Regions from separate parts of the Sporomusa sphaeroides DSM 2875 genome, predicted to be linked through region 2. Evidence: a T-box and tRNA genes for the amino acid it is inferred to sense, from the RefSeq annotation. Region 2 holds a T-box; the other regions hold tRNA genes.

Region 1 (7,898 bases), 190 kb from region 2:
TTCCTGCAGTTTGCCGCAAAAGGAACATTTTAGTTGACCCCTGTCATCCCCAAATTTCAACATATTACCACCTCTCTACTTGGGAGTCTCCTTGTGTCTGTCACCCCGCACTACTACTGCGTCAATAAGGCCGTATTCTTTCGCCTGCTCACTGGACATGAAGAAATCCCGTTCGGTATCGTTCTGGATTTTTTCCATAGATTGACCGGTATGGTGAACAAGAATTTCGTTTAAATGTTCACGCATGCGAAGTATTTCCCGGGCATGAATTTCAATGTCGGTGGCCTGCCCTTGGGCACCGCCAAGCGGCTGATGAATCATAATCCGGGAATTAGGAAGCGCATACCGCTTACCTTTAGCCCCGGCAGCCAAGAGAAGCGCACCGGCGCTGGCAGCCTGACCTATGCAAATCGTGGATACATCCGGCTTAACATATTGCATGGTATCATACATTGCCAGGGCAGCCGTTACCACTCCCCCGGGACTGTTAATGTAAATATGGATGTCTTTATCCGGATCTTCTGATTCTAAAAACAGCAGCTGAGCAATTACCAGGTTAGCCACATTGTCATCAATTGGTCCACCAATAAATACGATGCGGTCCTTTAATAACCGCGAGTAAATATCATAGGCCCGCTCACCGCGGTTAGACTGCTCTACTACAATTGGCACATAAGGCATGACAAATCACCTCAAACTCAAAAATTTATTTTGCTACGCCGTCAATTACAAGCTGGGCAGCTTTTTTACGTAAAACTGAATCTTGCAGTGCCTGGAACCGGCCGGTTTGACGAATGACTTTAACAATTTCTTCGGCCGTAGTTTGGTAATTCGCCGCCATAGACGCAATTTCCTGCTGCATTTCTTCCGGATTGGCCGTGAGACCCTCCGCTTTAACAATGGCTTCCAATACCAGGTCGGTTTTAACATTATATAATGCAGAGTCACGGTAGTTATTGCGCAAAGCAGCCATATCCATTTTAGTATATTCAAGATATTTATCAAGTTTCATACCACGTTGCTGCAAGTTGATATCAAAATCCTGAATCATGGTGTCAATTTGATTCTCAATCATTACTTCGGGAACATCAAGTGAAGCATTGTCAACAGCAGTTTTTATTGCTGCCGTACGGAACTCACGTTCTGCCTTTGCTTCAGCAGCCTGTTCTAACCTATTCTTAATATCGGCTTTTAATTCCGCCAAAGTATCAAACTCACTGGTTTCTTTGGCAAATTCATCATCAAGCTCCGGCAATTCCTTGCGTTTGATGTCATGAATATTTACGGTAAAGGCAGCTTCCTTCCCTGCCAGCTCAGCAACAAAATAGTCTTCCGGGAAAGATACTTTTACTTCGCGTTCTTCACCGGATTTAGCACCTACCAGTTGGTCTTCAAACCCGGGGATAAAACTGCCGGAACCGATTTCCAGCGGGTAGCTTTTGCCTTCGCCGCCTTCAAACGGAACACCGTCAATAAAACCCTTAAAGTCAATGATCGCTAAATCTCCCTGCTTAAGTTCAGCATCTTCCACTACGACCATCTTAGCATTACGGCTGCGGTTTCTCTCAATTTCACTGTCTATGTCGGCTTCAGTAACTTCTGCGACAGTTTTTTCAATGGCAAGCTCTTTATACTGACCCAAAGTTACTTCAGGTTTTTTAACAACAGTGGCTTTAAATACTAACGGCTGATCTTCCGCTAAGGTAACAACCTCAATTTCCGGACGGCCAACAGGGTCTATTTCCTGTTCAGCCAGTGCTTTGCCATAGGCTTCAGGAGCCAGGATTTCAAAAGCTTCATCCAAAAGTGCTTCTTTGCCGATACGCATTTCAATGACCTTGCGCGGAGCCTTGCCTTTACGGAAACCAGGAATGTTGACTTGGTTGGCTAATTTGCGGTAAGCCTTTTCCAGAGCCTTGGCCACCTCAGCCTGTGGAACTTCAAGATTGAGTACTGTTTTATGATTGTCTATTCTTTCCGCTGTTACCTTCATTTATGTATTTCCCCCTTATTAAATTAACTGCTGACACAGCTTATTCACTGTCAACCGAGTGCTGCATCCAGCGATAACACGAAGTATATCACCGGCCTTTTTGCCGCCAGGCTTTGTTGTCGTCGCCTTACATATGTCCGATATGTGCGGCTCCTCCGCCGCGCCTGACAACAAAAATTCTCGGAGCTATACTTCATAACATCACTGAATGCAACACTAGTCCATTATCACAGTATTCCCATTATTGACATAAACTTTATGGTTTCTCTAGTATTCCCATTAAAAAATCCAGCCAGTATCCATAAATGCAGCAATGTCATGAATAATATCATACCACAAGTAAATATCAAAGACAAGATATGAGCAAAAAACCCAGCCAAAAGTGCTGGGTTTTTGCGCGTATGGAGCGGAAAACGAGATTCGAACTCGCGACCCTCGCCTTGGCAAGGCGATGCTCTACCGCTGAGCTACTTCCGCATATTGTGCTAACAACGAAATTGATTATAAACCATAAATTATTATCTGTCAACATTAATCAATCTATTCTGTTAAACAATCCTATTCCCACCAATAAAATGCTTGCAGCATGCTGTATATTTTACAATTGAAACTAGCACCTATCTATCGGCTTGCATATTATGTATAAACACAAAAACACGGCTTGTGCCAAACCTGTGGTGACAACACAAGCCGCAAATTATCCTGAACAAGCCCACTCAGGATAAGCAAAGCTACGCTAAAGGAGGCGTCCGGTTGTATTACCATTTGAAAGCCGAAAGTGTCTTGATAGAAGGGAAAGCACGCGGTGCTATCTACGACTTTTCCTCAGGCCGAGTGTATTCTATCAACCGGGGAGCAGTAGAACTGCTCAAGGCGTGCGAAAGCTCGGCATTAGAAGAAATAATGGATGTCAACTCAGTTGACGGCAAGCGGTACTTATCATTTCTTGATAAATTGACAACCAAAGGGCTTGGCGCAATATACAACGAACTTCCCGCCGGAAAACGAACATGCCCCATCCAGCCGTACCAGCCTACACTTGAGTATATCTGGCTTGAGCTTACATCAACCTGCAACAACCGCTGCTTACATTGCTATTCGGCCAGCAGTCCGCACACGGCGGCAGGCTGTATGCCACATACCCGCTGGCTTGAATTAATTACCGAAGCCCGGCTGGCAGGCGCCTACGGCATTCAGCTTATTGGCGGCGAACCGTTGTTGTACCCAAGGTGGCGAGAATTAATCATCAAGGCCCGCGAGGAAAACTATGAATTGGTTGAGATATTTACCAATGCCACACTTGTGGATGATGACTGTATTGACTTTTTTAAACAGCATTCTGTCAGCATTGCCACCACTATCTATGCCGACAATTCCGCAGTTCATGATAGGGTTACCCAGCATCCCGGCAGTTTTGACAAAACTATGTCTGCCATTCAAAAAATTCTGGCCAAGGGGCTGCCGCTGCGTATTGCTTCTATTATTATGAAAGCCAATGAACAAGAAGCAGAAAATATTGTGAAACTTTTGACCGACCTTGGGGTTGAGCCTGTGCCACCCGATGTCATCCGACCTACCGGACGCGGTGATAATCTGGAACTGCTGCCCCAAGCCTACAGCAAACCGGCCATTAAGCCCCCCTTCTTTACCGACCCTGAAACATTTGGCAAAGCGCAGCATTTCCATAGCTGTTTAGCAGGCCGGCTGGCCATAACGTCTACCGGCGATGTCATTCCCTGCATCTTTGCCCGTGATCAAGTTTGTGGAAACATATTGAACACATCACTTGCTGCCATACTTACCGGCCAACCGCTGACCACCTGCTGGCAAACCACAAAGGACTGTATCAGCAAATGTCAGGATTGCGAATACCGCTTTGCCTGCGCCGACTGCCGCCCGTTAGCCCAAGGCCAGGACCCAAAGAAGTCCTGGCAAGCCGCCCCTGCCGACTGCTCCTATAACCCATACACAGGAAACTGGGAGGATAGATGAAAATGTATGATGACAAATATATGGACCCGAAATGGGAAACCCCGGAAATGGAAGATATGGATGACGAATTTGAAGAAGACGAAAATACTGAACGTATAAGCTGCAATCCTGCTTGGAACCCCTGTCGACCAAATCAGCAAATCGGCTGCCGCCCCTCCTGGGCGCCTTGTTCTCCCCGCCAATGCCGTCCGCATTTTTGTTTTCCGCAGCAACAATGCAGGCCATGGCAATGCAGCCCAAGGCAGTGCAGACCATCACAGTGCAATCCGCAACAATGCAGACCACAGCAATGTAGTCCGCAGCAATGCAGCCCTCAACAATGTAGTCCAAGGCAGTGCAGTCCTCAGCAATGTTCCCCGCGTCCGTGCCGGCCTGCTCACCGCCCCTGCAACCCGTTATAAGTATAGAGAGAAGGGTACCGTAATGGTACTCTTCTCTGCTGTATGTAATACATATGTATTCCTACCTGACCGGAGGGGTACGATTATATGTCAGAACAATGGCTATATGAATAGCTGCGAGAAGTGCCCCTCCTAAATCTGCCAGTAAATCAAGGTTGGTATCAAGCAGACTGGGCTGACTGGGAATTGCCGGCCGCATAGTCGCATCTCCTATGAATTCACCAATTTCATAGATTGCACCAATACTTAGCCCCAGGGAGATAATAAAAAATAAGCTAAAGGCCCGGTTTATAACAGGCCGGGTTAACGTACAAATAAGAGTGTAAACAAATAACGCAAAGGCGTAGCTTCCAAATACATGCTGAATTTTATCAAAAATCGCCGACGTGGCATACAAATTTAAATATAGCCCGGCAAAACTGTCACTGAGAAGCACTGCCATTACCAACACCCGGATGTAATTACTTAATTGAACATCATATTTCATTTCTAAAAAAGTATAAATTACCCATATAGCTGCTTTGATTGCAATATTTTTTGCATAATCATACCGGCCCTGTTCCAGCACCCCGATAATGATAACAATGAAAAGCGCCAGAAATATTCCCGTCAATGCCAAAGCGACTTTTCGCTGACTGGTCAAAGTTGATCCCCTCCATGCTTCTTATTATTGTCCAGCCTGAAGGATATATATATCTTTATTTTTGTGGAAACATATGTTATAAGAATGAATAATAATTATCATAGGACAATAACAATTAAATTATTTGAAGAGGAGGCACTTTAATCACCAGCATAGCTTCTATATCGTGGCCGGCAAGGAATGCACATATCTATTTGCCCTTATGCATGTGATAAAACGCCTTAAGCGACTTTTTCGTCTCGTCATCAAGGTAATGCCAGCGCATTCCTTGAATTGCACCCTCCAGCGCTGAAAGCCGCATAATGCAAGCGGACGGGTCACGGGCAAGGATGCGTAGCCATGCTTCACGGCTACCTATGTTTCTTAACTCTTCCTCGGTAGTAATACCCACATCCGCAAGCTGCGCTTCCAACTTGGCAGCGATATTCGGCAATTTTGTTAACTCCCCCATAAGCCATTCTCCTCCTTTCTCCGTTCTAGTTCGATGATCCCATTTGATTTTCTGCATTATCCAAAGCGCGGATGTCTTGATAAGCGGAAATTATATTCATTGACTGCAAATTGTCAGCTGAAAATTTATAGTTTCTAATATATACTATATACAAAAAGACTCTCAGGTCAAAACCTGAAAGTCTTTTTGTTTGATTTGGTGCGGGAGAAGGGACTTGAACCCCCACGGTCACCCGCCAGATCCTAAGTCTGGTGCGTCTGCCAATTCCGCCACTCCCGCATTATGGTGACCCACCCGCGACTCGAACGCGGGACACCCTGATTAAAAGTCAGGTGCTCTACCGACTGAGCTAGTGGGTCGACATCTTTAAATAAGTTCCTTACTAACGCTCGGAACTAAGCGATTCACACAGGTTTTCGTGTCACTATCGTTCCTAAAAACCTGGTTCTCTGCTTATGGCAGGGGCGGCTGGACTCGAACCAACGCATGACGGAGTCAAAGTCCGTTGCCTTACCGACTTGGCTACGCCCCTACTAACAAGATTATTGGGGTGACTGAAGGGGATCGAACCCTCGAATACCGGAGCCACAATCCGGCGTGTTAACCGCTTCACCACAGCCACCATATCCAGTGCCGCTAACGACAGAATTTATTCTATCATACCACCATATTTATGTCAAGCATCCCAAATCACTTTTCTTGCTGACATATTTCTGACAACATTTCATGAGTTTCCTGGCCTGATCCGGTGGGTTGGAACTGCCGTTGCCGGGTCATCCGGCCAATAATGCTTGGGGTAACGTCCCATTAAATCCTTTTTGACTTCAAAGTATGTAGTACACCAAAAACTGGCTAAATCCCGGGTTACCTGAACCGGGCGCTGCGCCGGTGACAGCAGTTCCAAGGTCAACGCGACTTTCCCCCCGGCAATACACGGAGTTTCTTTAAGCCCAAATAGCTCCTGAAGTTTTACCGCCAGTACAGGGCATAGCGGATTGCTATAATTTATGGCAATCTGCCGGCCGCTGGGCACAACCACATGGGCAGGCGCATACTCATCAAGCTCCTGACGCTGCTGCCAGGTAAGCAGATTTTCTAAAATGGCAGCTACATTGAGTTTCGCTAGTTCTGCCCGGCTCGTTAGACCGTAGACATACGGTCCAAGCCAGTTTTCCAAAGTAGCAAGCAGCTTTTCGTCAGAAACGTCAGGCCAGCCTTCCGTCTGCTGCCCAGCAAATAACAAGCGTTGACGCAATTGCTGTGCCGCTTTGGTCCAGGGCAGGATGCTCAAGCCCTCAAGGGCAATGCCGCTCAGCAGGGCGGCCATAACGCCGTCCCGGTCAGGATTGGCACAAGGACTTTCCTTTAACAGGATGGCACCAAGCCGCTCATAGCTTTTTGCCCGTACTGCCTGGGCGGCTGCATCCCAGGCGACATTGGTCCCGGCTGCTATCTGCCGGCTAAAATAGCGCCTTATCTGTTCATAATCTATCGGCGCAGCCAAAAAAATCCGGCTGTCGGTCCCTTGCCCATCAAGATCGGCGGCTACGATATACGGACTATGCGCCAAGGGCTGTAATTCATGCATGCCGGCACCACGCCCATTCTCCAACAGGAACCGGCCGCCACTCCGCAATTGTCCAATTCTGTCCGGATAGGCAAAAGCCAGTACCAAGCCGCAAGCTTCCACCGTCTCCTGCCGGTTGCGGTGAATGGAAAAATCCTGTTTTAACCTTTCACTTTCGGCCTTAATGCGCCGGCGCAGCGACTCCTCAGGATACTTGCCGCTTGCAGCTTCACGCACAGCCTCCAGCCGCAGCCGCAAATCAACATCAGTCCTATTGCCATTGCCTTGCAAAAAATCCCGTTCCTGTAAAATAGCCGCAAGTTCACAGGCCAGGTTACCCAAACCCGCTTCTTTCGCTCTGATGATCATATGGGCCAAGCGCGGGTGCAAGCCTGACTGAACCATCAACCGCCCATGGGCAGTAATACTACCACCTGTTTCCAACGCCCCCAGCTTCACCAGCAGTGCCTGCGCCTGCAAAAATGCCGCTGCCGGCGGTATATCCAGCCATAACAGCTGCTGAGGGTCATTCACTCCCCAGGCAGCCAATTCCAAAGCAAGTGGTGTCAAATCGGCGGCTAAAATTTCCGGCGTATTGCTGGATTCTAAATACAAATCCTCCTGTCTGGTCCAAAGCCGGTAGCAACTACCCGGACCCAGTCGTCCCGCACGGCCACGCCGCTGCTCGGCTGCCTGACGGGAAACCCTTACCGTTTCCAAGCGTGTCAGCCCGGTACGGGACGAATACTTCGGCACACGCATCAACCCGCTGTCAATGACTGTGTCTACCCCCTCCACCGTAAGGCTGGTCTCGGCAATCGAGGTAGCCAATATGACTTTCCGCATCCCAT
Region 2 (7,898 bases):
CAGATAATTTTTCCATTCCAATATAGCCACCTCCCGATAACCGGTTCAGTCTGCGTACTATTCAGCATTATTAGATTCCCATTTTTGGAAGGGTTTATGCCAAAAAAAAAGAAGCTGGCCGAAACAAAGTTTCAGCACAGCTTCTTTTTTAGCAGTATCATCTATTTCCCCGGTTACACCAAGGCTCTTCAGCCAAATAATCTCCGTCAGAGTAATAATACGCTCTGGCACGGCAACCACCACACAGGCTGTCATAACCACAAGAACCGCAGCCGCCTTTGAGCGGTTCCTGGCGCAGTTCTTGAAAGACCTTACTGTCTTGCCATATTGTATCAAAAGCAGCCTCTCTCACGTTACCTACTTTCAGCGGTAAATACGGACAAGGCTGGACATCACCATTAGGCAATATGACACAATAGGTAGTACCTGCCAGACAGCCGCGGGTATAACGCATAGGCACGCCGCGTTCTTTAGCAATACGCATAAACTGTGGGGCACAGGTTGGTTTTATTTCAATAGAGGTGGTTGCCTGCTTGTCAAGAATACGTGTCAGCAGGGCTTCATACTCTGCTGTCTTAAGCGTAGTTTCTTCAATGTCTTTTCCCCGTCCGGCAGGCACAAGAAAAAAGATATGGTGGGCAACAGCACCTAACTCAACAGCCAGATCGGTAATCCTGGTAATTTCATTTTCATTCCAGTTGGTCACGGTGGTATGGAGCTGGAAAGGCAAACCGGCTTCCCGGCAGCTTTTAATCCCCTCCATGGTTTGCTGCCAAGCGCCTTTCACTCCCCGGAAGGTGTCATGACGTTCAGCATCACAGCTGTCTACACTTATGCCTGCGCACATTAACCCGGCAGACTTCAGCCTGGCCGGAACCTCACCGGTTAGCATAATGCCATTGGTGCCGAGTACTGGTCTAAGCCCGACGGCAGCAGCATGGGTAATGAGTTCATAGATATCAGCGCGCAGCATGGGCTCGCCACCGCTTAAAATCATAATCTTAAAGCCGGCTCTGGCGATCTCGCTAAGCAATTTTTTGCCTTCAGCGGTGCTTAGCTCATCAGAACGTTTAGCGCCCGCATCGCGGTAACAGTGTATACAATTGATATTACACTGTTGTGTGGTATTCCATGAGATTATCATGCAGTTACTCCTTGTAATCAGTAAGATAGCACGCCGGATCTTCGCTCCACATATCACCCGATACTGCCTCTGCCCTTATCCGGCAGCCACCACAGAAACTTTTGTAGCGGCACTCGCCACAGCGACCGGTGACATGGCTTTGTTTATCACGCAGCTTGCACAAAAATTCATCTTGTGCATTGTGCCAGATTTGACTGAATGATTGTGTGCGAACATTGCCAAGCGATTTATGGCCCCAGAACTGACAGGCATGAACATCACCCTGGGGATCAACATTGGCCATTTTCTGTCCGGCCGAACAGCCGCCATGCATACCCAAAAGCTCTTTAATTTCGGGTACCCGTTCCGGCTGAGTACGCTCAAAATGTTGCAGAATGTAGATGCCGTCGGCATGATTATCGGTGGTAAGAATTTCAACTTCCACGCCACGCTTGTGAAAATCCAGTGTCCGTTCAATTAAATATTCAATTGTCTGGCGTTTCTGTTCAGCAGTGGTATCAAGTTCAGCCATTTCCTTGCCTCGTCCGGCATATACCAGATGATACATACAGAAACGAGGAATCTTCTCTTGTTCAACAATATCTAAAATATCGGGCAATGTATGATAATTCAGCTTGTTAACAGTAAAACGGATCCCTGTTTTATTACCGGCAGCAATAGAGTTGCGGATGCCGGCAAGAGTTTCTTTAAAGGCCCCTTTTTTCCCCCGGAAATAGTCGTGGACTTCTTCATTGCCGTCAACACTAACGCCAACATACTGGAAGCCGGTATCTTTAATACGTTTGGCCATCTGCGGGGTAATGAGCGTGCCATTTGTTGAAATAACCGGGCGAATGCCCTTCTCAAGGGTATAAGCCCCCAGTTCAAACAAATCCTGGCGGACAAGTGGTTCACCGCCGGAAAACAGTAATACAGGCACTTTCATGCCTGCCAGGTCATCAATAAAACTCTTGGCTTCAGCAGTAGTAAACTCACCTGCATAATCACGGTCTTCAGCACAGATATAACAGTGCTGGCAATTGAGATTACAGCGGTTGGTCGAATTCCATACGACAATGGGTGTTGCGTCTGAGGAAAATTGAAGCATCTGGGGCGGCAAGTGGCGGGAACTACGACCATATTTTACGATGTCGGACACAGTCGCCGTGCCGCAAAGCAATTTGGTGCAACCTATCATCTTGTATTATTTCTCCTTCGATTTTAAGTTTTATAATAATTTCGACATACGGCGAAAAGTTCCCTGCTGGCCTTACAAACTTTTCCGATAATTGTAAACAAGCCCTATAGTTGACGGGGAATATATAGTATCCCATAAGGATTTACAGTAGGTTGTTGGTAAGAGCGCAGGTTAAGTGCCTGCGTCGGAACATAACTAACAACCTGCTGTAGAGGAAAATCTGTATTGGATTTTATATAGTACAACTCCCGGATACCATATAGTACCCGGGAGTTGTGGTTTTAAAACAGCTTTTCCAAAGCATCACCAATATCTTTTTTCGGACGATAGCCGGTAATCCTGGCGACTTCCCTGCCGCCTTTAAAGAATACCAGCGTAGGAATACTCATAACATTGTATTGGCTGGCCAGTTCCTGTTGCTCATCCACATTAATCTTAGCCACATCTGCCCGGCCTTCGAAGTTTTTGGCCACAGCCTCCACTTCCGGTCCCACCATTTTGCAAGGACCACACCAGGGCGCCCAAAAGTCGACAAGCACCGGTTTGTCGGCTTTAATGACATTGTCATTAAATTCAACCGCGTTTGTAATGGTAATTATACTCATTTTCCCGCCTCCTTACTAATGGACTTATTATCTCTATTTCACAACAATATTAACCAGTTTCTGCGGCACAGATATTACTCTGACAACCTCTTTACCGGCAATAAGCTCACGGACTCTTTCCTGCTCAAGCGCTGTCCTTTCCAGTTCTTTTGCACTGAGGCCTGCTGCGACAACCACTTTATCGCGGACTTTGCCGTTAATCTGAAGAACAATCTCGACTTCTTCGACTTCCAGGGCAGACGCATCAAATGTCGGCCAGAATTGCTTATGAACACTGCCGTCGGCAATGGTCTCCAGCCATAATTCTTCGGTGACATGAGGAGCGAACGGAGCAAGCATTTTCAGCAGACTTGCGACTACCTCCCGCAACAAAGCAGCGTTGGGTGTTATACCTTGCTCTTTTAGGGCATACATCGCATTAACCAGTTCCATAATCGCACTGATGGCTGTATTAAAGTTAAACCGCTGACCGATGTCCTCGGTTACCCGTTTGATGGTTATGTGCAGAATGCGGCGAAGTTCTTTTTCTGCTTTAGTCAGTTGGCTTGGATCATAGCTTGCCGTCTCTGCCTGGATATACGGTCCATAATGACCGATAATCCGCCACAGACGTCCTAAGAAACGGTATGCACCCTCAACGCCCTGGTCACTCCATTCCAAATCCCGTTCCGGGGGTGCCGCAAATAAGATAAACAATCTGGCGGTATCGGCGCCGTACTTGCCAATAATCTCTTCCGGCGAAACAACATTGCCTTTGGACTTGGACATTTTGGCACCGTCTTTGATAACCATCCCTTGGGTTAACAGGTTCTTAAACGGCTCATTGACATTAACCAGGCCGGCATCTTTTAATACTTTGGTAAAAAACCGTGAATACAGAAGGTGCAAAATGGCGTGTTCTATGCCACCGATATATTGATCAACAGGCATCCAATAGTTGGCTTTATCAGGATCAAAGGGCTCGTCCGCACTATGCGGGCTGGTATACCGGAAGTAATACCAGGAGGAGCAGATAAAGGTATCCATAGTATCTGTTTCCCGCCGCGCCTTGCCACCGCATTTCGGACAAGTACAGTTGATAAACTCCTCGGCTTTAGCCAGTGGCGATACCGAGCCGCTGGTAAAATCAACGTTTTCAGGCAATAAAACCGGTAATTGTTCTTTGGGAACAGGTACTGTACCACAATCAGGGCAATAGATGACAGGAATCGGTGCGCCCCAATAACGCTGACGGGAAATGAGCCAATCACGCAGACGATAGTTAATCCGCCGCTTGCCAATGCCTTGTGTTTCGAACCATTGCGCAATTTTGACCTTGCCGGCTTCGTTATCCAGACCACTGAATTCGCCTGAATTAACCATAATACCCTGGCCATCATACGCGCCAGTCATATCATTAAGGTCTAGCGCTTGGTCAGCCGGCTGAACTACCAGCTTTTTCGGCAAATCATACTTATTGGCAAATTCCCAGTCACGCTGGTCATGAGCCGGTACACCCATAACTGCACCGGTACCGTATTCTGCCAATACATAGTTGGCTATCCAGATAGGCACCTGCTCACCGGTAAACGGGTGAAGAGCATACGCCCCGGTAAAGATGCCCTCTTTTTCCGTCTCAGTGGACGTGCGGGCAATTTCACTTTGTCCTCTAACCTTCTCGATAAAGGCTCTGACAGCCGCTTCCTCCGGTTTGCCGGTAACAAGCTTGTCCACCAGCGCATGCTCCGGTGCCAGTACAATATAGCTGACACCAAAAACCGTATCATGACGGGTGGTGTACACGGCAATCTTATCATTTATTTCAGGCACGGCAAAACTGAATTCAGCGCCTTCACTACGGCCAATCCAGTTTTCCTGCATAGTCTTAACCCGTTCAGGCCAGCCTTTAAGCTCAGGCAAATCGTCTAAAAGCCGGTCAGCATACTCTGTTATCTTTAAAAACCATTGTTCGAGGTCTTTTTTAACAACATCAGAGTCACAGCGCCAGCAGCGTCCGTCAACCACCTGCTCATTGGCCAGTACGGTATTACAGTCATTACACCAGTTTACTGCCGCTTTCTTTTTATACGCTAATCCACGTTCAAAAAACAACAAGAACAGCCACTGAGTCCAATGATAATAATTCGGATGGCAGGTGGCTACTTCGCGGTCCCAGTCATAAGACAACCCCAGCTCTTGCTGCTGGCGGCGCATGTTAGCAATATTATCCTTAGTCCAGGACGAAGGATGAATGCCATGCTTAATAGCGGCGTTTTCGGCAGGCATGCCAAAAGCATCCCACCCCATAGGATGCAGCACATTGTAGCCTTGCATGACTTTGAATCTGGCGACAACATCACCAATCGAATAATTACGTACATGGCCCATGTGCAAATTTCCTGATGGATAGGGAAACATCTCCAAAACATAATATTCTGGTCGCTGGCGGTTAATAGTTGTGCAGAAAGCATTGCTTTCAGCCCAGAGTTTTTGCCATTTGGCCTCAATCTCGCCTGGCATGTATTTTTCATTCATCGAGTAAATCCCCCTTGGACAGATAAGATAATAAACTATAGCTTACACTAAGCTTTAGCGTAAGAGAAGCCGATTAATTTCTATACCCGTAGAATATAAAAAAATCCCGTGGCTAACGCCAGGGACGAGGCTTCTCGCGGTACCACCCTGTTTGATGACAATTGTCATCCACTCATTTGCCAATAACGCCAGCCTCGCGTCGACCACTACACACGTTCACAGTCGCTCTTCAGCAGCGAGTTCAATAATAGTACAGATTGGCTCACAGCGACCGCCAACTTTCTGAACCGCAGCTATCATTTACTATTCTGCCTCTTAAGATTTGCATTCTCAATTATATAGTAATAATTTGCAAAAGTCAACTTATGGATAAATGGGTCTTTGTGCCGCTCCGGTCAATTAAACTTGTCCACGGCACATAGCCGCGGATCAACGCCGGGATTGATGATAACCAGCAGTACATGGGTGTCGGCTGAGCCGGCTCTAATAGGCGGAAGTATTTCTACCAGTACGACAGAAATGACCGCACCGTCATAAGTCGGGTTGATGGCACCTCGGCCCCTGTTTGACATAAATAGCACCATGTGCAGCAGACTATAAACGCAAGCAGCTGTTTTTAGCAGATGGTTGGCTGGCTCCGCGACCGCAGTAAATTTTGCAGCCAACATCTATATGGTATAATTATACGGTGAGACGTTTTCGAAGGGGTATGGGTATGAAGCATTGGCAAGGTTACTGGCAAAGATACCGGCTGCATTTTAGCGGAGCGGCCTTGTTTGTCGCGCTGGAGGCGGTATGCGATTTGCTGCAGCCGACCATTATGGCCAGTATTATTGATATTGGTGTGGCCAACCGGGATCTGGATTATGTACTGCAGCAGGGCGGCATCATGCTGCTGGTGACGGCGGCAGGCGCTTTGGCGGCAACCGCCCGCAATATCATTTCCAGTACAGTATCCCAGCGGGTGGGCACCGAACTGCGCAGCCAGGTCTATGAAAAAATTCAGACCCTGCCGTTTACCATGGTTGACAAATTTGACCGGGCAGCCCTGATAACCCGGCTGACCAATGACGTAACCCAGATTCAGTCGCTGGTAAACGGCATGATGCGCATTTCGCTGAAAGCACCTATTCTTTGCATTGGTGGCCTGATTATGGCAGTCAGTCTAAACCCTCGCCTGAGCGTGGTGCTGGCCGGCGTTGTGCCGGTGGTGGGCTTGCTGATTGCCATTAATATGAAAATCGGGTATCCCATGTTTCTGGCGGTGCAGTCCGCCCTTGATCAAATGAACCGGACAGTACGGGAGACAGTGTCCGGGGTCCGGGTGGTAAGGGCCTTTAACCGGTTTAGTTATGAACAAACCAAGTTTGCGACTGTTAATACCTATTTCCGGGAGCGGTCGGAGACTGCGCTGCGCCGGATGGCAGTTTTCGGACCAAGCATTGCCCTGACGATGAATCTGGGAGTGGTCGCCGTCCTCTGGCTGGGCGGCCGCGGGGTGAAAAGCGGCGAGATGCAGGTCGGCCATATTATTGCTTTTATAAATTACATGACCCAAATATTATTTGCACTGGTCATTATTGCGCTGGTATTCAACGTATTTGTCCGGGCCCGGGTATCGGCCCGCCGGATCGAAGAAGTGCTGAATGTCCAGGCAGACGGGACGGAGGAACTGGCAGCCGACCCGGCGCCTCTTTCCTTCCGGGGCAGGATTGACTTCGAACAGGTCTCTTTTGCCTATGATGGAACGCTGGCACTGGATAATATTTCGCTGACCTGCCTGCCGGGAGAAACCGTCGGCATTATCGGGCCGACCGGTGCAGGAAAAAGCACGCTGGTGCAGTTGATTCCAAGACTGTATGAACCTGCAGCCGGCACTGTGAAGCTGGACGGCCTCGATATCCACCGGCTAAATCCCCGGCTGCTGCGGGATAGGATAGCCTTTGTGCCGCAAAAGGCCTTGCTATTTTCCGGCACGATTCTGGACAATATCCGCTGGGGCAAAGAGGGGGCAACGTCGGCCGAAATAGAAACTGCCGCCCGCATGGCCCAGGCCCATGACTTTGTCATGGATTTCCCGGAAGGCTATGAAACCCGGATTGGGCAGGGAGGCGTCAATTTATCCGGCGGGCAGAAACAGCGGCTGGCCATTGCCCGGGCACTGGTGCGCAAGCCAGCCATTTTGATTCTCGACGATGCCACCAGTGCGGTAGATGTTGCTACCGAGGCCCGGATTAGACAGGCTTTAGCGGCCTATGCGGCCGGGCTGACCTGTTTTATTATCGCCCAGCGGATTTCTTCTATTATGACAGCCGATAAAATTGCAGTTCTGGATGAAGGAAAACTGGTCGGACTGGGACAACATGAAAAGTTGCTGGCAAGTTGCGCGGTATACCGGGAAATTTGCCAGTCGCAGTTAGGCGGTTGCTGATGGCAGAGCAGGACCGGCGGGAAAATT
Region 3 (7,898 bases), 2.3 Mb from region 2:
TCGCTGAAATCCACCGGTTCATAGTTGCTTACATCAATACCCGCATGCAATAAGTATTGCTTTAAGCGGCCAATGGTTATGTTATAATCCACGCCGGTATGGTTTGGACGATTTTGCCGCAGTTCTGAACGCTTAGCAATACAGGGTGATAAAAACGCCAGCTTTTCCGGCACATTGCGGTATTTTTTCAGATAGATTCCCGAACAGATAAGGGGGCTATATACAGGCATCAGGTGTTTTTTTAGCGCCGGTGCGTGTTTCATAATATAACTGGTAACAGCAGCGCAGGGGGATGAGATAAACGGCGTGTTCTCCTTGCGGCGCAATACTTTCAGATAGGCCCAGAGAGTAATATCTGCCCGCAGCAATACATTGTAAAAGGACACAACCCCTAATGTTTTGAGAAAGCCGAAAACCTGGCGGTAATCAGGAAAATGCCGTTGCACTGCAGGGGCGACTAATAAGGAAATCGGGGTTCCTGCAATTAAGTCCTGGAGAAAACGCTGGATATCATCCTGATATTCGACAACCTTGCCGGGACAGCTTTGCAAGCAGGCGCCGCAGGTGATGCAAGCCTGAGCGGCAATGGATTGTATTGAGCAATCGCCGGCAGCAGAGCAGCGGCCGTAGAGTGGGCAAGCAGTCAGGCAGGTCTGGCAGCTATGGCAATGCTCCTGTGACACGACGATTTCGGTGCCGGTTATTGTGCGGTTTGCCGCTTGATATTGTGCCGCCTTGCCAGTAACACAAAACATAAAATACCTCCTGTGACACCGGTTATCAACTGAGGCCAGCTCAGCATCATGGTTATAATTGCTGCCAGGTTCTCAGGTATGTTGACTGCCAGCATGAGCCAGGATACCGAAAAATAAAGGCCGGTCATCTTTGCTATTGCGGCTGCTGCAACCGCAAACCAGCGATTGGTTGTAAAAAACAAGGTGTAAGCGGCTATATAGACAATATTGGCGGCAGCTACCGGCAGGATTAACACCGGGAGCGGCAATGCCTGCTGGAAATAAGCGATAACAGGCGCGATAACTGCGAGCAGTATGGCCGCCCGCCAGCCGGCTGTTTCGACGGCAGCCAGCAGGCAGGCGTTAACAGCACTGCCAATGACAAACATGGATACAAACGCAGGTATTGGCATAAGCAGTCTGAGTGACTGTAACAGAAACATCAGCGCCAGCAGTAACGATGCTCTGGTCATTTTTTGGTACATGGTTGCCTCCTCTCTGTGCTGTAGTTTCGGGGTTAACCGGAACAAAGGTTAAAACTTCATAAGAAGTTTGCTGTGGATGTACATTCCCTGTAAAGAGAGATCATCATCCTTTTTATTGAGCAGGTTTTCAATACCCACAGACAGAGTGTTGTTTTTATCCAGCGATTTTTCCACATTTAGATTCCAGATGGAGTAGGATTTATTTTTTTCTACATTGGAACCGGCATCATGCAAATAATCGGCATACATTTCGCACCACAGATTGGCTCTGACGGTTTTTTGATCATTGTAGGACAGGCGGGAGGCCAGTTTGTGTTTGGCGCGGTTGAGCAGCCGGGTATTGGTCACATCATTGGTTGCATCCAGGTTGGTGTAATTGACCGACCAGGAGAAGGTATCTGATAAGGGGTATTTCAGTTCGGCTTCCACCCCCTGCAGCGTTGCCTTGCTTATGTTTTCATATTGTATTCTGGTGGCGCTTACCCAAGATTCCTCAATCATGTTGTCAAGCTTATTGGAAAAATAGGTAAGTTTTCCTGTTGCCTTACCCCAATCCTTTTCCAATGACAGCTCATAAGAATCAGATTCCTCGGATTGCAAGTTGGCATTGCCGTCTAAGGTTACTACCTTGCCGTTACGGTTGACCTGAGAACTAATATACAATTGGTTGGGCGTGGGGCTGCGGAAACCCTTGGCAATATTCAGCTTAACCCTGGAATCAGAGCTGGCTTCATAGGTTAAGCCGAGTTTGGGGCTTAGATTGCTTTCAAATTTATTGCTGTCATCATAGCGCAAAGAGGTGACGGCCAGGAGCTTGGGTGAGATTTGCCATTGATCCTGTATGTATAGTGCGGAATAAGTAAGGTCGATGGAAGAACCCTCGAAGCTCTTGCCCTCATAATCAACATAAAAGATGCCTTCCCCTGTACGCACTCCTGTGCCGCGGAATTTTTCCGGACGGTATTCGCCGCCGTAGGTCAGGACATGATCTGAACCGACATTGCGTGTTAGACGGGCTTCAAAGCCAGGCAGAGTGCGGTGAGAATCCCCGTAATTCATTAGTTGTGCATTAGCCAGGTTGTGTACATCAACCTTTTTATAGTAGTCAGATAAGTAAGCGCGCAGAAACACACTGCTATCGCTCTGCTGTTTCGTATAGCTTAGTGAATAATCATACCGTTCATTATCATCATGGATATTGGCTTTGATGGCTCCTTTGGCAGTTTGTTTGTAGGCAAGCTCACGGGTATCTTCATTCATATAGGCCGCCGTGAGAGTCAGCGCTTCCTTATCTGTTAATTGATAATCTACGCGGGCGCTGATGTTTTTCCGGACGCCATAAGGGGCATAGGTTGTTCCGTCGCCTTTAAATGAAGCGTCATTTTCCAGGTGTGAGCCTGAAATAGTTACACCGGTTTTACCGTGGATGCCGGAATCATAAGTGAAATTATAGTTGTCCTTAGCGCCTTTATTGCCGGTGAAAGCTCCGTGCGCCAGGCTGAGGGTAAAGCCTGGCTCAACAGCCTGTCTGGTTATGATATTGACTACTCCGCCCATCGCGTCTGTGCCATAGAGGGAGTTGACCGGACCACGGACAATTTCAATACGTTCGACATTTTCCAGTGGTATTCGGTCAAGTTCATAATTCTGATCGATTTCTGATGAGAGGCGTCTGCCGTCAATGAGGATCATGGAAAATCGCGATTCAAAGCCGCGAATGGAAATGGCATCCCGCCCGGTTGAACGAATGATACTGATATCTGTTGCGGTGCTGATAACATCTTTCAGCGTTTGAGCACCGCGTGCCTGGATATCGGCTTTGCTGATTACCTCCACCGATGCCGGTACCAGCTTTTTGTCCATACCGGTTTTAGTGGCGGTAACGACGATTTCCGGTAGTGTAAATTCTTCGGGTGGCATTTCTTCCGCGTAAGTGTGAGTGGTGGAAAGGGTCAGCGCGATCAAGGCCAGCAGCGTTTTTTTCTTCACATTATCTCCCCCTGGTATATAATTTTTAATATATGATAATGAAAACCTTTATCAATTACCGATATGTGTATTATAATTGTATTAAGAGCTAATAGGTGTATCCCAGGTTACATATTTTGAAAATGGTGATTGAAATGGAATGTTTTATCCCTGTGGTAGCAAGCTGTCCGCTATTTAAAGATATTGACACAGCGAATATCCAAAACATTTTGCAGGGCACAGCCTACAAAATCGGTAATTATAAAAAAAATCAATACATATTTAGAATGGATCAACCGATAGCCTATATCGGGATTATTTTGCGGGGAAGTGTTGAAGTTCAAAAGAATTTTCAGTCCGGCAAGGTCGTAAGTTTAATTTGTAAAGAAAAAGGCGATTTGTTTGCCGAAGGCGCCATTTTTTCCAAAATGCCGGCATATCCCTGTCAGGTGATAGCACGTGCTAACACGGATGTTATGTTATTGCCTAAACAAGATGTTATAACTGCTTTATCAAAGCACAAAGCCTTATTGGCAAACTTTTTGACACTTATGTCGGAAAAACTGGTTATGCTGAACCAGAAGATTGAACTGTTGTCTTATTGCTCTATTCAAAGCAAAATTGCGTATTCCTTATTGCATTGTATTTCAACAGACTGGGCCAGTAATGTTATTGAGCTGCCTTACACGCAAAAGGCATGGGCCGAGCATCTGAACGTATCCCGTCCGTCCCTTTGCCGGGAACTAAGGAATTTGTCACGTGAGAAAATACTTCATATAGATAAGCGGGTAATCACCATTTTGCAGCGTGATGCATTTGAGCTGTTGCTCAGCGAATAAGAACAATCGGCTTCTCGTTCAGCTAGAACTGCTAATAGTACATGAAAACAATAGTTGAAACTATTCCTTGACGGTTTGATTGTTTTACTCTATAATAACTTCTGCACCCCAAAACGGGTTGTACAACTGAACTTGCCGGAGTGACGTAATTGGCAGACGTAGCAGACTCAAAATCTGCCGGGGGCAACCCCGTGTCGGTTCGAGTCCGACCTCCGGCACCATCTAAGCAGAGAGCCCAAGAAGGCGAACTGAGAAGTGAAGACTGATTGGTGCGAATCGCTTAGTTCTGAGCGGTAGCGAAGAACATCCTTAATATAATTTACATTTCGGGGCGTGGCTCAGTTTGGTAGAGTACCTGGCTTGGGACCAGGGGGTCGCAGGTTCGAATCCTGCCGCTCCGACCAATTTGCAATTTTACTATTGACAAATTGATTATAGGCTGTTAATATTATAATTCCTTGCTGGGGCTATAGCTCAGTTGGTTAGAGCGCTACGTTGACATCGTAGAGGTCTCGTGTTCGAGTCACGATAGCCCCACCAAATCCAATAAAATACAGTTGACATAGTATGATGACTGTGGTAACCTATAAAAGTCGCCTTGAGCGGCGCTAAGGATTGCGGTTCCCTGAAAACTGAACAATGTAAGTAATGCATCATAAAATGCCAGATGTGCAAGTGGTTAAAAACCACGTCAATTAATAACGGTGCGGAAGTAGCTCAGCGGTAGAGCATCGCCTTGCCAAGGCGAGGGTCGCGAGTTCGAATCTCGTTTTCCGCTCCAAAAAGTAAATGAGCCATTAAACGGCTTCATAATAAATTTTATGGAGAGTTTGATCCTGGCTCAGGACGAACGCTGGCGGCGTGCCTAACACATGCAAGTCGAACGGAGTATTTAGCAATAGATACTTAGTGGCGAACGGGTGAGTAACGCGTAGACAACCTGCCTCTAAACTGGGGACAACACCGCGAAAGTGGTGCTAATACCGAATGTGGTAACTTGGCTGCATGGCTAAGTTAAGAAAGATGGCCTCTACATGTAAGCTATCGTTTAGAGATGGGTCTGCGTCTGATTAGCTAGTTGGTGAGGTAAAGGCTCACCAAGGCGACGATCAGTAGCCGGTCTGAGAGGATGAACGGCCACACTGGGACTGAGACACGGCCCAGACTCCTACGGGAGGCAGCAGTGGGGAATCTTCCGCAATGGACGAAAGTCTGACGGAGCAACGCCGCGTGAGTGAAGAAGGTCTTCGGATTGTAAAGCTCTGTCGTTTGGGACGAACGTGGATTGTGTGAATAATGCAATCTAATGACGGTACCAAAGGAGGAAGCCACGGCTAACTACGTGCCAGCAGCCGCGGTAATACGTAGGTGGCAAGCGTTGTCCGGAATTATTGGGCGTAAAGGGCGTGTAGGTGGATTCTTAAGTCGTGTGTCTAAGTGCGGTGCTCAACACCGTATGGGCGCAGGAAACTGGGAATCTTGAGTGCAGGAGAGGAAAGTGGAATTCCCAGTGTAGCGGTGAAATGCGTAGATATTGGGAGGAACACCAGTGGCGAAGGCGACTTTCTGGACTGTGTCTGACACTGAGGCGCGAAAGCCAGGGGAGCGAACGGGATTAGATACCCCGGTAGTCCTGGCCGTAAACGATGGGTACTAGGTGTAGAGGGTATCGACCCCTTCTGTGCCGGAGTTAACGCAATAAGTACCCCGCCTGGGGAGTACGGCCGCAAGGTTGAAACTCAAAGGAATTGACGGGGGCCCGCACAAGCGGTGGAGTATGTGGTTTAATTCGACGCAACGCGAAGAACCTTACCAGGGCTTGACATTGAGTGAAAGATCTAGAGATAGATCCCTCCCTTCGGGGACACAAAAACAGGTGGTGCATGGCTGTCGTCAGCTCGTGTCGTGAGATGTTGGGTTAAGTCCCGCAACGAGCGCAACCCTTATCCTTTGTTGCCAGCACGTAAAGGTGGGAACTCAAGGGAGACTGCCGCAGACAATGCGGAGGAAGGCGGGGATGACGTCAAGTCATCATGCCCCTTATGTCCTGGGCTACACACGTACTACAATGGGCTTAAACAAAGTGAAGCAAGACCGCGAGGTTGAGCCAAACACACAAACAAGCTCTCAGTTCGGATCGGAGGCTGCAACTCGCCTCCGTGAAGTCGGAATCGCTAGTAATCGCAGGTCAGCATACTGCGGTGAATACGTTCCCGGGCCTTGTACACACCGCCCGTCACACCACGAAAGTTGGCAACACCCGAAGCCGGTGGGGTAACCAGAAATGGAACTAGCCGTCTAAGGTGGGGTCGATGATTGGGGTGAAGTCGTAACAAGGTAGCCGTATCGGAAGGTGCGGCTGGATCACCTCCTTTCTAGGGAGAACTCGGGTATGAAACAAGACCCGGTATTCCAGGTCGGTACATTTGGCAAAGCATTACGATACTAGACGGAGCTTATGTGCTCGCTGTAGTATCACTTACATTGTTTAGTTTTGAGGGAATGCTAATTAGTAAAAGTTACTTGTTGAAATATACGAGTGACCATGCTAACATAGATATTCCTGAAAACACCATATCCAGTGACGATAGCTGTGGGGCTCCACCTGTTCCCATCCCGAACACAGTAGTTAAGCCCATAAACGCCGAAGGTACTTGGCTGGAAACGGCCTGGGAGATTAGGAAGTTGCTGGTTCAGGAACTAAAGTTACCATAACTTGCTTGTTGAAACAAACAAGTAATTATGATAACATAGATGTTCCGTTGTTCCTTGAAAACTGCACAGAAGAAAGCAAAGTTTAACCAACCTCTTATATGCAAATATGAGAAGTTCTTAAACGCGCAATTAGGATTTAACTGAAGGCAAAACGTAAGCAATTAACGGCTTAAACCAATTAAGTCAAGTTAGTAAGGGCATACGGTGGATGCCTAGGCGCCAAGAGCCGAAGAAGGACGCGGTAAGCTGCGAAAAGCTAGGATGAGCTGCAAGCAAGCTTTGACTCCTAGATTTCCGAATGGGGGAACCCGGCGGTGGTAATGCACCGTCACACTACTAAGGTAGTGAGGGCACCCGGGGAACTGAAACATCTAAGTACCCGGAGGAAAAGTAATCAAACGAGATTCCCTAAGTAGCGGCGAGCGAACGGGGAAGAGCCCAAACCAGAGAGCTTAGCTCTCTGGGGTTGAGGACTGACATAAATCAGAAAATATCTAGTCGAACTACCTGGAAAGGTAGGCCGCAGCAGGTAATAGCCCTGTAGGCGAAAGATTGCATCTGAGGGTCAGAATCCAGAGTACCACGGGACACGAGGAACCCTGTGGGAAGCAGGGGGGACCACCCTCCAAGGCAAAATACTCCTTGGCGACCGATAGCGCATAGTACCGTGAGGGAAAGGTGAAAAGCACCCCGGGAGGGGAGTGAAACAGAACCTGAAACCGTATGCCTACAAGCAGTCGAAGGCCCATATGAGGCTGACGGCGTGCCTATTGAAGAATGAACCGGCGAGTTACAGTAACTAGCGAGGTTAAGTGGAACACACGGAGCCGAAGCGAAAGCGAGTCTAAACAGGGCGACAGTTAGTTATTGTAGACCCGAAACCGCAGTGATCTATCCATGTCCAGGTTGAAGCGCAGGTAAAAATGCGTGGAGGACCGAACCCGTGAGCGTTGAAAAGCTTTGGGATGAGATGTGGATAGGGGTGAAATGCCAATCGAACGCGGAGATAGCTGGTTCTCCCCGAAATAGCTTTAGGGCTAGCCTCAGGTAATGAGTATAGACGGTAGAGCTCTGATAGGGCTAGGGGCCTTTTAGGTTACTGAACCTTGTCAAACTGCGAATGAATATACTTTAACCTGGGAGTCAGACTGCGAATG
Region 4 (7,898 bases), 640 kb from region 2:
AGGTGCCATTTTAGAGGGGCATTTTCTATTGACGTCAGGCTTGCATAGTCCGCTGTATGTCGAGAAATTCCAGGTGTTGCAATATCCGAAACATACTGAAAAACTGTGTGTGGCAATGGCTGAACGTTTTAAGAACGCTAATATTGAACTGGTAGTTGGCCCTGTAACCGGAGGCATCATCCTGGCCCATGAAGTGGGTAAACATCTTGGTACCCGTGCCATTTTTACTGAGCGGGAAAATGGAAAGATGACACTAAGACGCGGTTTTGTTATTGAAAAAGGGCAGCGTGTGCTTATTGTTGAAGATATTGTTACAACAGGCGGATCGGTAAAAGAAGTTGTTGATGTGGTGCGCCAGCATGGCGGCATTCCGGTTGCGGTAGGCATGCTGGTTGACCGCAGCGGCGGCAAAGCCGACTTTAGTATACCGGCTCAAGCGCTGCTGCATTTGACTGTTCCGGCCTACCAACCGGATGATTGCCCTTTATGTAAAGAAGGTACAGCCATCACCAAGCGCGGCAGCCGCAAGCTATAACTATGCAAACAAGGCTGCACCAGTTCGTGCAGCCTTGTTACATTATTACTTATTTCATAGAAATTATAGTAAACAAGCGATATAAAGATATTCAACGAGATATACATAAATAATTCCGTAAAATAGTTGCTGAAAGCTATTGCTATTCTGTGAGAACCATGGTAATATTAGATTCTGTCAGGGAGATACATGAATTACGGCCCCGTGGTGTAGCGGTCTAACATGCCGCCCTGTCACGGCGGAGATCGACGGTTCAAATCCGTTCGGGGTCGCCATTTAAGCGGAAGTAGCTCAGCGGTAGAGCATCGCCTTGCCAAGGCGAGGGTCGCGAGTTCGAATCTCGTTTTCCGCTCCATCCATACAGGGGTATAGCTCAATTGGTAGAGTAGCGGTCTCCAAAACCGTTGGTTGAGGGTTCAAGTCCTTCTGCCCCTGCCACAAATAAAGAATCCATACAGGTTTTCAGCCTGTATGGATTCTTTATTTACTTACAAGCCAAGATCCTTTAATTTACCCGTCAGCCAGTTCCAGCTCTTTTACCTTTAATACCTCTTCACGCAGTGTCAGCCAGATAGACTGGAACAGTTCGTTATAATGAAGAGTGGTGCGGATGGCCGCAATGTCACGAGGGCGGGAGAGATTGACATTGACGATTGATTTGACTGTACCAGGATGTGCGGTCATGATGAGAATGCGGTCACTGAGGCATAAAGCTTCATCAATGCTATGGGTGATAAAGACGGTGGTTTTTTTGCTCAGATCCCAAATACGCAATAGTTCTTGCTGAAGAATGATCCTGTTCTGTTCATCAAGCGCACCAAAAGGCTCATCCATTAGCAGTATCTCCGGATCATTGGCAAAAGCGCGGGCCACGCTTACCCGCTGCTTCATACCGCCGGAAAGCTGGTGAGGATAGGCTTTGGCAAATTTGCTCAGGCCTATCATACGAATATAATCTTCAGCAATTTCATAACGCTCTTTTTTGGGTATACCACGCAGTTTGAGGCCGTACGCTACATTGTCAATCACCGTCATCCAGGGAAAGACCGACTGTTCCTGAAACACCATAGAATTTACCGGGCGGTCGCCTGATTTGAGTGCTATATCAACACTGCCGCAAGATGCTGTATCCAAGCCGGCAAGTATGCGCAGCAGTGTAGTTTTGCCGCAGCCGCTTGGTCCAACAATCGAGAAAAACTCACCGTCTCCGATAGCAATATTAATGTCAGTAAGAGCGGTAATCTGACCACGGCTGGTAGCAAATGTTTTTCCTATATTGGTTAAGACAATGCTGTTGCTGTCATAAGGCATAACCGCACCTCCTTTGGAACCCTTTTAATTGGTTTGTTTCCAGGGCAGCACCAGATGTTCCAGCCAGTCAAGCAACAGGGAAAAGATATAGCCAAGCACCGATAAGGTAATCAGTGCCACAAACATCTGCTCAATATCAAACATATCATAGGCCCGCCAAATCATCCAACCGACGCCGGCTTTGGCGGCCGACATTTCGGCTGCCACAATCAGAATAAGAGCCATGCCCATACCAAGCTTCAGGCCGGCGAATATCATGGGCAATGCTCCCGGCAAAGCAACGGTAAGGTAAAAATCTTTACGGCTGGCACCAAAATTTTTGGCGACCTCCAGATAAATTTTATCAATATTTAATACACCGGCCATCGTATTAATTACCACCAGATAAAAGACACCAATGGCAATGGTGAATATCTTGGAGGTTTCCCCCAGTCCGAAAATGAGGAGAATGAGCGGCATAATGGCTAGTTTGGGAATAGGATAGGTAGCTGCAATCATTGGTTCAAAAGCCGAACGAACAAAAGGGGAAAGCCCCATGCTCATGCCGAGAAGAATCCCGGGAATGGCACCGGCCAGAAAGCCCCAAATGACCCGTAATACGCTTACCCAGGTGTTGTAAATCAGGTCGCCGGAAATTAATAAAGGGAAAAAAGCCTGGAGAATAAGTGACGGACTTGAGAGCAAACGGGTATCAACAAACCCTGCCCGGGCTGCAATTTCCCAAATGAAGAGCAGAGTTAACGGAGACAGTATGGAAATGGCTGTTTTCATTATAATCAGCTCCCGGTATACGACATAACTTACTGATAAGCACCCAATGTTTGTACGGCAAAGTCTACATACTTGTTATCAACAGCATCTTCCAATTGAATTTCGGATTTCAGCAAGCCTCTGGCTTTGTACCAGGCCAAGTCAGCAGCAATGCCCTGCATTCTTAGGTAACCGTCAGGATTAAGTCCTGTGGGAAACATTTTTTCATATAGTTCAGGATCTTTGATTACTGAATACCTGCACAGTATAGCAATGATCTCTCCTTTATTTTTATTCTTAAAAAAGGCGTCATTGTAGTCGCGCATAGATTTAACATAGGCGGTCATAAAGCGGTTGGCGACATCTGGCCGTGTTGTCATGCTTGTGCCGTACACTAACAGCGCGATTTGTGCCTCAGGGTCATATTCAGACGGGTCTTTCCAGGGATCGACAAATCCTCTGGCAATACCTTGGGTTACAAAAGGCTCAATCACCATAGCGGCGTCGATACTTTTATTGCCAAGTGAAACAAGCATATCCGGGAAAGCACGGATTACCTGCATATCAATATCGTTGACGGTTAAGCCTCCCTTGGCCAACACTCTGTCTAAACATATTTCATCAAGTGAAGCTGTGCCAACCACGGCAATTTTTTTGCCGCGCAAGTCGGAAAAATCTTCAATTTTGCCGGCAAGGTCTTTTCTTATAACCAGCCGGTAATAGCCTTGACCGGGAACATTAATGCCTTTGTCGGCTACAATTTTTACCGGTATGTCCCGCGACATGGCGTTTAGCAGTCCGGATGCCGTAACTGTCGCACCGACATCTAACTGACCTGCGGCCAATTGATTGATCATTTCCTGGCCTGTATTAAACTGTACAGGCTCAATTTTAATCCCCAGATCCTGATAATACCCTTTAGCCATGCCAATAAGAATACCAGCATCGGAAACAACCTGCTTCATGCCGACTTTTACAACGATTTCTTGTGGCAGGGGCGTTAAGCCAGAGGACCAGGCAGGGGCTTTTGCCGGATTTACCCGGGTAGCGGGCGCCTGACTGCAGGCAGTAATGAGAAAGGTGAGTACAAGTAAGACTGAAACCAGTCCACACCAGCGTCTTACCATGTGAAATCCCTCCTTGTTGCTATTGTCTATACTTCCGGGTGAGCTACTTTTATAGTATTCGGACTTTGTTTTTTGGTTACAGGGGAGGCAGGTTTTTTTGCAGGTAACCAAGAATATAATCATTAGCTAATAGGAGAGGACTAACTCATGGAAAAAATTATTGAACAAGTTGCTGGCTGGGATTATTTAAAGAAACTCCCTCGTGAAATTTTCGGTTTTACGCTAATTAATGAATTAATGACTTGTGGTTCCCAGTATCGCATTTTTACTTATAATAACCACATGGCCCGGCGCAGTTTTACTATTATGTATGATCAAGCGACTAAAGACTTCCTGGCCCGTACAGTAGTGGGATTAATGGAATACTGTGATATTAGCTTTATTACCGGCGATTTGGCGGCATTGGAAAATATTCTGACAGACCGGATGGAAAAAACCCTTAAGGGATTAGTATATTTTGATCCGGCATCTTTGTGTGTGCGGTTTAAAGAAAAGAAAATTGTTGAATGGCCGTATATAACCAAGCTGCCCAAACAATTGTCCGGATTTGAACTTTTTATAAATCCGCGGGAACCGCTTAAAGCATTAAACGGTACCTACGTTTTAATAGACTACAGTGATTTTACGACAGAGAGCAATTTGACAATAAACTATAATATTTTCCGTGACGAATTTTTTGGTGAAATCCGTACCAAGCGGACACCTGTTATGATATCTGATTTTGATGCCAAAACGTTGCCTGAGCTTGAGGCGCGGGTAGTGGACAAGCTAATTCCAACTCTTGACGATTTGAGTAAAACTACAAGAACAATCTGATTAGAATCTGCAATTAAGGAGGTAAGCTATATGCCAAGAATATTAATATGTGATGATTCCTCATTCATGCGCATGATACTCAAAAAACTGCTAATAGAAAAAGGACACGAAGTAGTTGCAGAAGCTGGTGACGGAAAACACGCTGTACAATTATATCGTCAACATAAACCGGACTTGGTTACTATGGATATCACCATGCCGGTCATGGACGGAATCCAGGCAGTCAAACATATTCATGAGGAAGACCCTTTTGCTCGTATTGTTATGGTAACAGCCATTGGTCAACGGAGTATTATCACTGAGGCCATCAAAGCAGGTGCATCAAGTTTTATTATCAAACCTTTTGATCCAGGACAAGTAGAGGAAACGATCAATAAAGTCCTGGCTGGTTAAATCTGCTTACTGAAAATACTTGACTATTTAGATATATTACTATATAATTAATCGCGTTGTTGTGCATGTTGAGTATGATTTTACTAGCTAAAGTATTGACTTTACCTAGCAAATAATATATACTAAAACATGCGATTGTCTAGCGGCCCTGTGGTGTAGCGGTCTAACATGCCGCCCTGTCACGGCGGAGATCGACGGTTCAAATCCGTTCAGGGTCGCCATTTCGCCTCGGTAGCTCAGTCGGTAGAGCAGAGGACTGAAAATCCTCGTGTCGGCAGTTCGATTCTGCCCTGAGGCACCATTTAAGCGGAAGTAGCTCAGCGGTAGAGCATCGCCTTGCCAAGGCGAGGGTCGCGAGTTCGAATCTCGTTTTCCGCTCCAGTTCCATATTTAGAGGAAGTTCCGCGCTACGCTGGAACTAAACGACTCACACATGTTGCTTCGCTGTTTATGGCGGCATAGCCAAGTGGTAAGGCAGAGGTCTGCAAAACCTCTATTCCCCAGTTCAAATCTGGGTGCCGCCTCCATCTACAAAATAAAGCCACATATTCGTGGTTTTTATTTATGCTAACTAATCCCCATGCCGGGGTGGCGGAACTGGCAGACGCAACGGACTTAAAATCCGTCGGAAAGAAATTTCCGTACCGGTTCGATTCCGGTCCTCGGCACCAAACGTAAAAAGAACTTCGCGAATAACGCGAAGTTCTTTTTACGTTTCATAGTTTGTCTGAGGAGGTTAGTAGGTTAAGGAATTACACGGCGCTTGCAGCAGTCGAATGGCCGACATAATCGGTATGGCCGGCAGTAATATGGTCTGCAATGATACGGGCGGCAATAAAAGGGAATGCAGCATTGACGAATATCCTGCTGTTCGTCAAATTCGGTTATTTCCGGATACTCTTTGAGCCGTTCATTTCTTTTGTTTTTCACAAATGTAACCCTCCATTACTCTGATATTACATAATATGCAGCGTTGAAATAATGGAGAGCAAAAAACGCCCGGACAACATGGAAGTGTCGGGCGCTTTTTCAACTTTACCTCCTGCTTTGTGCCATTAATGCAGCGACTTTGTTGGCAAAGCTGATTGGGTCTTCAGGGGCAATGCCCTCCATAAGCAAGGCCTGCCCATAGAGTAAATCGCAATAATCTTTAAACTCTGTAGAATCCGGAGCCGTTTCATGCAGGGTCTTGATAACGGCGAAAATTTCATGGTCTGGATTGATTTCCAGGATACGGCTTGCTTTGAAGGAAGACTTGTTCATCTCAGCTAAAATTTGTTCCATAGATAAGCTAATGCCGGTATCACCGCTAACCAGGCAAACAGCGCTTGATTTGAGGCGGCTGCTAAGCTTAACATCGGCAACTTTACCGGTCAACTGGTCTTTTATTGCTTTAATCAACGACTCATTTTCCTTGGAAAGCTCTTGAACCTCTTTTTGTATTTCAGAAGAGCCGATATCTTCCAAGTCTAAATTGCCGCGGCTGACTGACTGGAATTTTTTATCCTTGTACTCACCCAGAGCATCAATACTAAATTCGTCCACCCGATCAAAGAGGTAGAGGACTTCAATACCTTTTTCTTTGAGAAGTTCCATCTGTGGCAGACGCTCTACGGCAGAACGATCTTTGCCGGTGGCGTAATAAATAACTTTTTGTTGCTCAGGCATCCGGTCTGTGTACTCTTGCAATGTAGTAAGCTCTTCAGACTGGGAAGAGGAGAAAAGCAGCAGATCTTTTAACTTGTCACGACTGTGATAATCCGCATAAACTCCTGTTTTTATGGCTTTACCATACTCGTTCCAGAACTTTTCATATTTAGACCGGTCTTTGCTCAGCATATTTTCCAGTGTTTTCAGGATGCTCTTTTCCAGGTTTTTACCAACCAGTTTTAGCTGTTGACTGTGTTGGAGAAGCTCCCGGGAGATATTAAGGGAAAAGTCGGGAGAGTCGACCAGGCCTTTGACAAAGCGTAAATACTCAGGAAGCAATTCCTGGCAATTGTCCATGATAAATACATTTTTAGAGTATAGTCTGATACCGGTTGTGGCCTCACGCTGGTAAAAATCAAAAGGAGCATGAGCAGGAACGAAGAGCAGGGTAGTATATTCTACAGCACCTTCTACTTTCGAGTGAATGATCTCCAAAGCATCTTCCCAATCATGGAAAAGGGTTTTATATAGCTGATTGTACTCATCTTTGGAGATATCATTCTTGTTACGCGTCCACAGCGGCGTCATGGAGTTAAGGGTGCATACTTCTACTGTTTGGGAAGGAGGCGCATCAGCTATTGCTTTGCCCTCCGCATCTAATGGCTGTTCTTCTTTGACAAAATTCATTTTAATGGGATAGCGGATGTAATCAGAATATTTTTTTACCAGGTTTTGAAGAATATAGCGGTTTAAAAAGTTTTCTTCCTGATGCTCAGGTGAATGATACTCTTGCTTTAAAGTCAGTACAATCGTGGTGCCGCGCGTATCCTTGTCACACTCTTCGATGGTATAAGTGCCATCACCGGTTGACTCCCACTTAATTCCTTTGCTTTGTCCAGGTGCACGGGTTAATAAAGTTACTTTTTCAGCCACCATAAAGGCTGAGTAAAAACCGACCCCGAACTGACCAATTAATTCCGTATCAGCGACCGAACCAGCCTCTTTTACTTTTTCAAGGAAGGATTTTGTACCTGATTTAGCGATAGTGCCGATGTTCTCAACTACTTCATCAAGCGTCATGCCCATGCCATTGTCGGCAATAGTCAGAGTATGAGTAGTTTCGTCGGGAATAAGAAAGATTTCAAAATCAGTCTCGTTTTCTAAAAGCGCATGATTGGTTAATGACTCAAACCGAATTTTGTCGATGGCGTCTGAGGCATTCGAGATAAGTTCCCGCAAAAAAATTTCCCGGTTAGTATAAATAGAGTGAACCATCAAATCCAACAATTGTTTAGTCTCTGCTTGAAATTCCCTTG

The links. A T-box is a leader RNA that pairs with one kind of tRNA and senses whether it is charged. The one in region 2 lies ahead of leuS (leucine--tRNA ligase), so its partner is inferred to be a tRNA-Leu.
Region 1: it has a tRNA-Leu gene. The T-box ahead of leuS (leucine--tRNA ligase) is inferred to sense a tRNA for this amino acid. The anticodon was not compared.
Region 3: it has a tRNA-Leu gene. The T-box ahead of leuS (leucine--tRNA ligase) is inferred to sense a tRNA for this amino acid. The anticodon was not compared.
Region 4: it has a tRNA-Leu gene. The T-box ahead of leuS (leucine--tRNA ligase) is inferred to sense a tRNA for this amino acid. The anticodon was not compared.

What each region holds. Positions count from the first base shown of each region.
Region 1 covers NZ_CP146991.1:1,526,604-1,534,501, reverse strand. Annotated here, with positions in the region: gene clpX (ATP-dependent Clp protease ATP-binding subunit ClpX) at 1-63, opposite strand, end outside; gene clpP (ATP-dependent Clp endopeptidase proteolytic subunit ClpP) at 76-681, opposite strand; gene tig (trigger factor) at 707-1,993, opposite strand; tRNA gene SPSPH_RS06735 (tRNA-Gly) at 2,396-2,470, opposite strand; gene SPSPH_RS06730 (radical SAM protein) at 2,747-3,985, shown strand; gene SPSPH_RS06725 (hypothetical protein) at 4,448-5,029, opposite strand; gene SPSPH_RS06720 (TfoX/Sxy family protein) at 5,220-5,480, opposite strand; tRNA gene SPSPH_RS06715 (tRNA-Leu) at 5,677-5,759, opposite strand; tRNA gene SPSPH_RS06710 (tRNA-Lys) at 5,764-5,839, opposite strand; tRNA gene SPSPH_RS06705 (tRNA-Gln) at 5,937-6,012, opposite strand; tRNA gene SPSPH_RS06700 (tRNA-His) at 6,027-6,102, opposite strand; gene hrpB (ATP-dependent helicase HrpB) at 6,205-7,898, opposite strand, start outside.
Region 2 covers NZ_CP146991.1:1,713,636-1,721,533, reverse strand. Annotated here, with positions in the region: gene SPSPH_RS07625 (NapC/NirT family cytochrome c) at 1-30, opposite strand, end outside; gene nirJ2 (putative heme d1 biosynthesis radical SAM protein NirJ2) at 158-1,144, opposite strand; gene SPSPH_RS07615 (radical SAM/SPASM domain-containing protein) at 1,149-2,321, opposite strand; gene trxA (thioredoxin) at 2,603-2,926, opposite strand; gene leuS (leucine--tRNA ligase) at 2,960-5,440, opposite strand; T-box leader at 5,558-5,766, opposite strand; gene SPSPH_RS07600 (hypothetical protein) at 5,836-6,012, opposite strand; gene SPSPH_RS07595 (ABC transporter ATP-binding protein) at 6,156-7,871, shown strand; gene SPSPH_RS07590 (ABC transporter ATP-binding protein) at 7,871-7,898, shown strand, end outside.
Region 3 covers NZ_CP146991.1:4,029,903-4,037,800, reverse strand. Annotated here, with positions in the region: gene SPSPH_RS18725 ([Fe-Fe] hydrogenase large subunit C-terminal domain-containing protein) at 1-755, opposite strand, end outside; gene SPSPH_RS18720 (hypothetical protein) at 701-1,219, opposite strand; gene SPSPH_RS18715 (TonB-dependent receptor plug domain-containing protein) at 1,268-3,208, opposite strand; gene SPSPH_RS18710 (Crp/Fnr family transcriptional regulator) at 3,343-4,026, shown strand; tRNA gene SPSPH_RS18705 (tRNA-Leu) at 4,161-4,247, shown strand; tRNA gene SPSPH_RS18700 (tRNA-Pro) at 4,354-4,430, shown strand; tRNA gene SPSPH_RS18695 (tRNA-Val) at 4,490-4,566, shown strand; tRNA gene SPSPH_RS18690 (tRNA-Gly) at 4,733-4,807, shown strand; rRNA gene SPSPH_RS18685 (16S ribosomal RNA) at 4,845-6,401, shown strand; rRNA gene rrf (5S ribosomal RNA) at 6,604-6,720, shown strand; rRNA gene SPSPH_RS18675 (23S ribosomal RNA) at 6,923-7,898, shown strand, end outside.
Region 4 covers NZ_CP146991.1:2,354,804-2,362,701, reverse strand. Annotated here, with positions in the region: gene pyrE (orotate phosphoribosyltransferase) at 1-535, shown strand, start outside; tRNA gene SPSPH_RS11095 (tRNA-Asp) at 734-810, shown strand; tRNA gene SPSPH_RS11090 (tRNA-Gly) at 816-890, shown strand; tRNA gene SPSPH_RS11085 (tRNA-Trp) at 898-973, shown strand; gene SPSPH_RS11080 (ABC transporter ATP-binding protein) at 1,046-1,846, opposite strand; gene SPSPH_RS11075 (ABC transporter permease) at 1,871-2,617, opposite strand; gene SPSPH_RS11070 (ABC transporter substrate-binding protein) at 2,647-3,723, opposite strand; gene SPSPH_RS11065 (hypothetical protein) at 3,871-4,539, shown strand; gene SPSPH_RS11060 (response regulator) at 4,570-4,932, shown strand; tRNA gene SPSPH_RS11055 (tRNA-Asp) at 5,077-5,153, shown strand; tRNA gene SPSPH_RS11050 (tRNA-Phe) at 5,158-5,233, shown strand; tRNA gene SPSPH_RS11045 (tRNA-Gly) at 5,239-5,313, shown strand; tRNA gene SPSPH_RS11040 (tRNA-Cys) at 5,385-5,459, shown strand; tRNA gene SPSPH_RS11035 (tRNA-Leu) at 5,515-5,603, shown strand; gene SPSPH_RS11030 (hypothetical protein) at 5,677-5,862, opposite strand; gene htpG (molecular chaperone HtpG) at 5,968-7,898, opposite strand, start outside.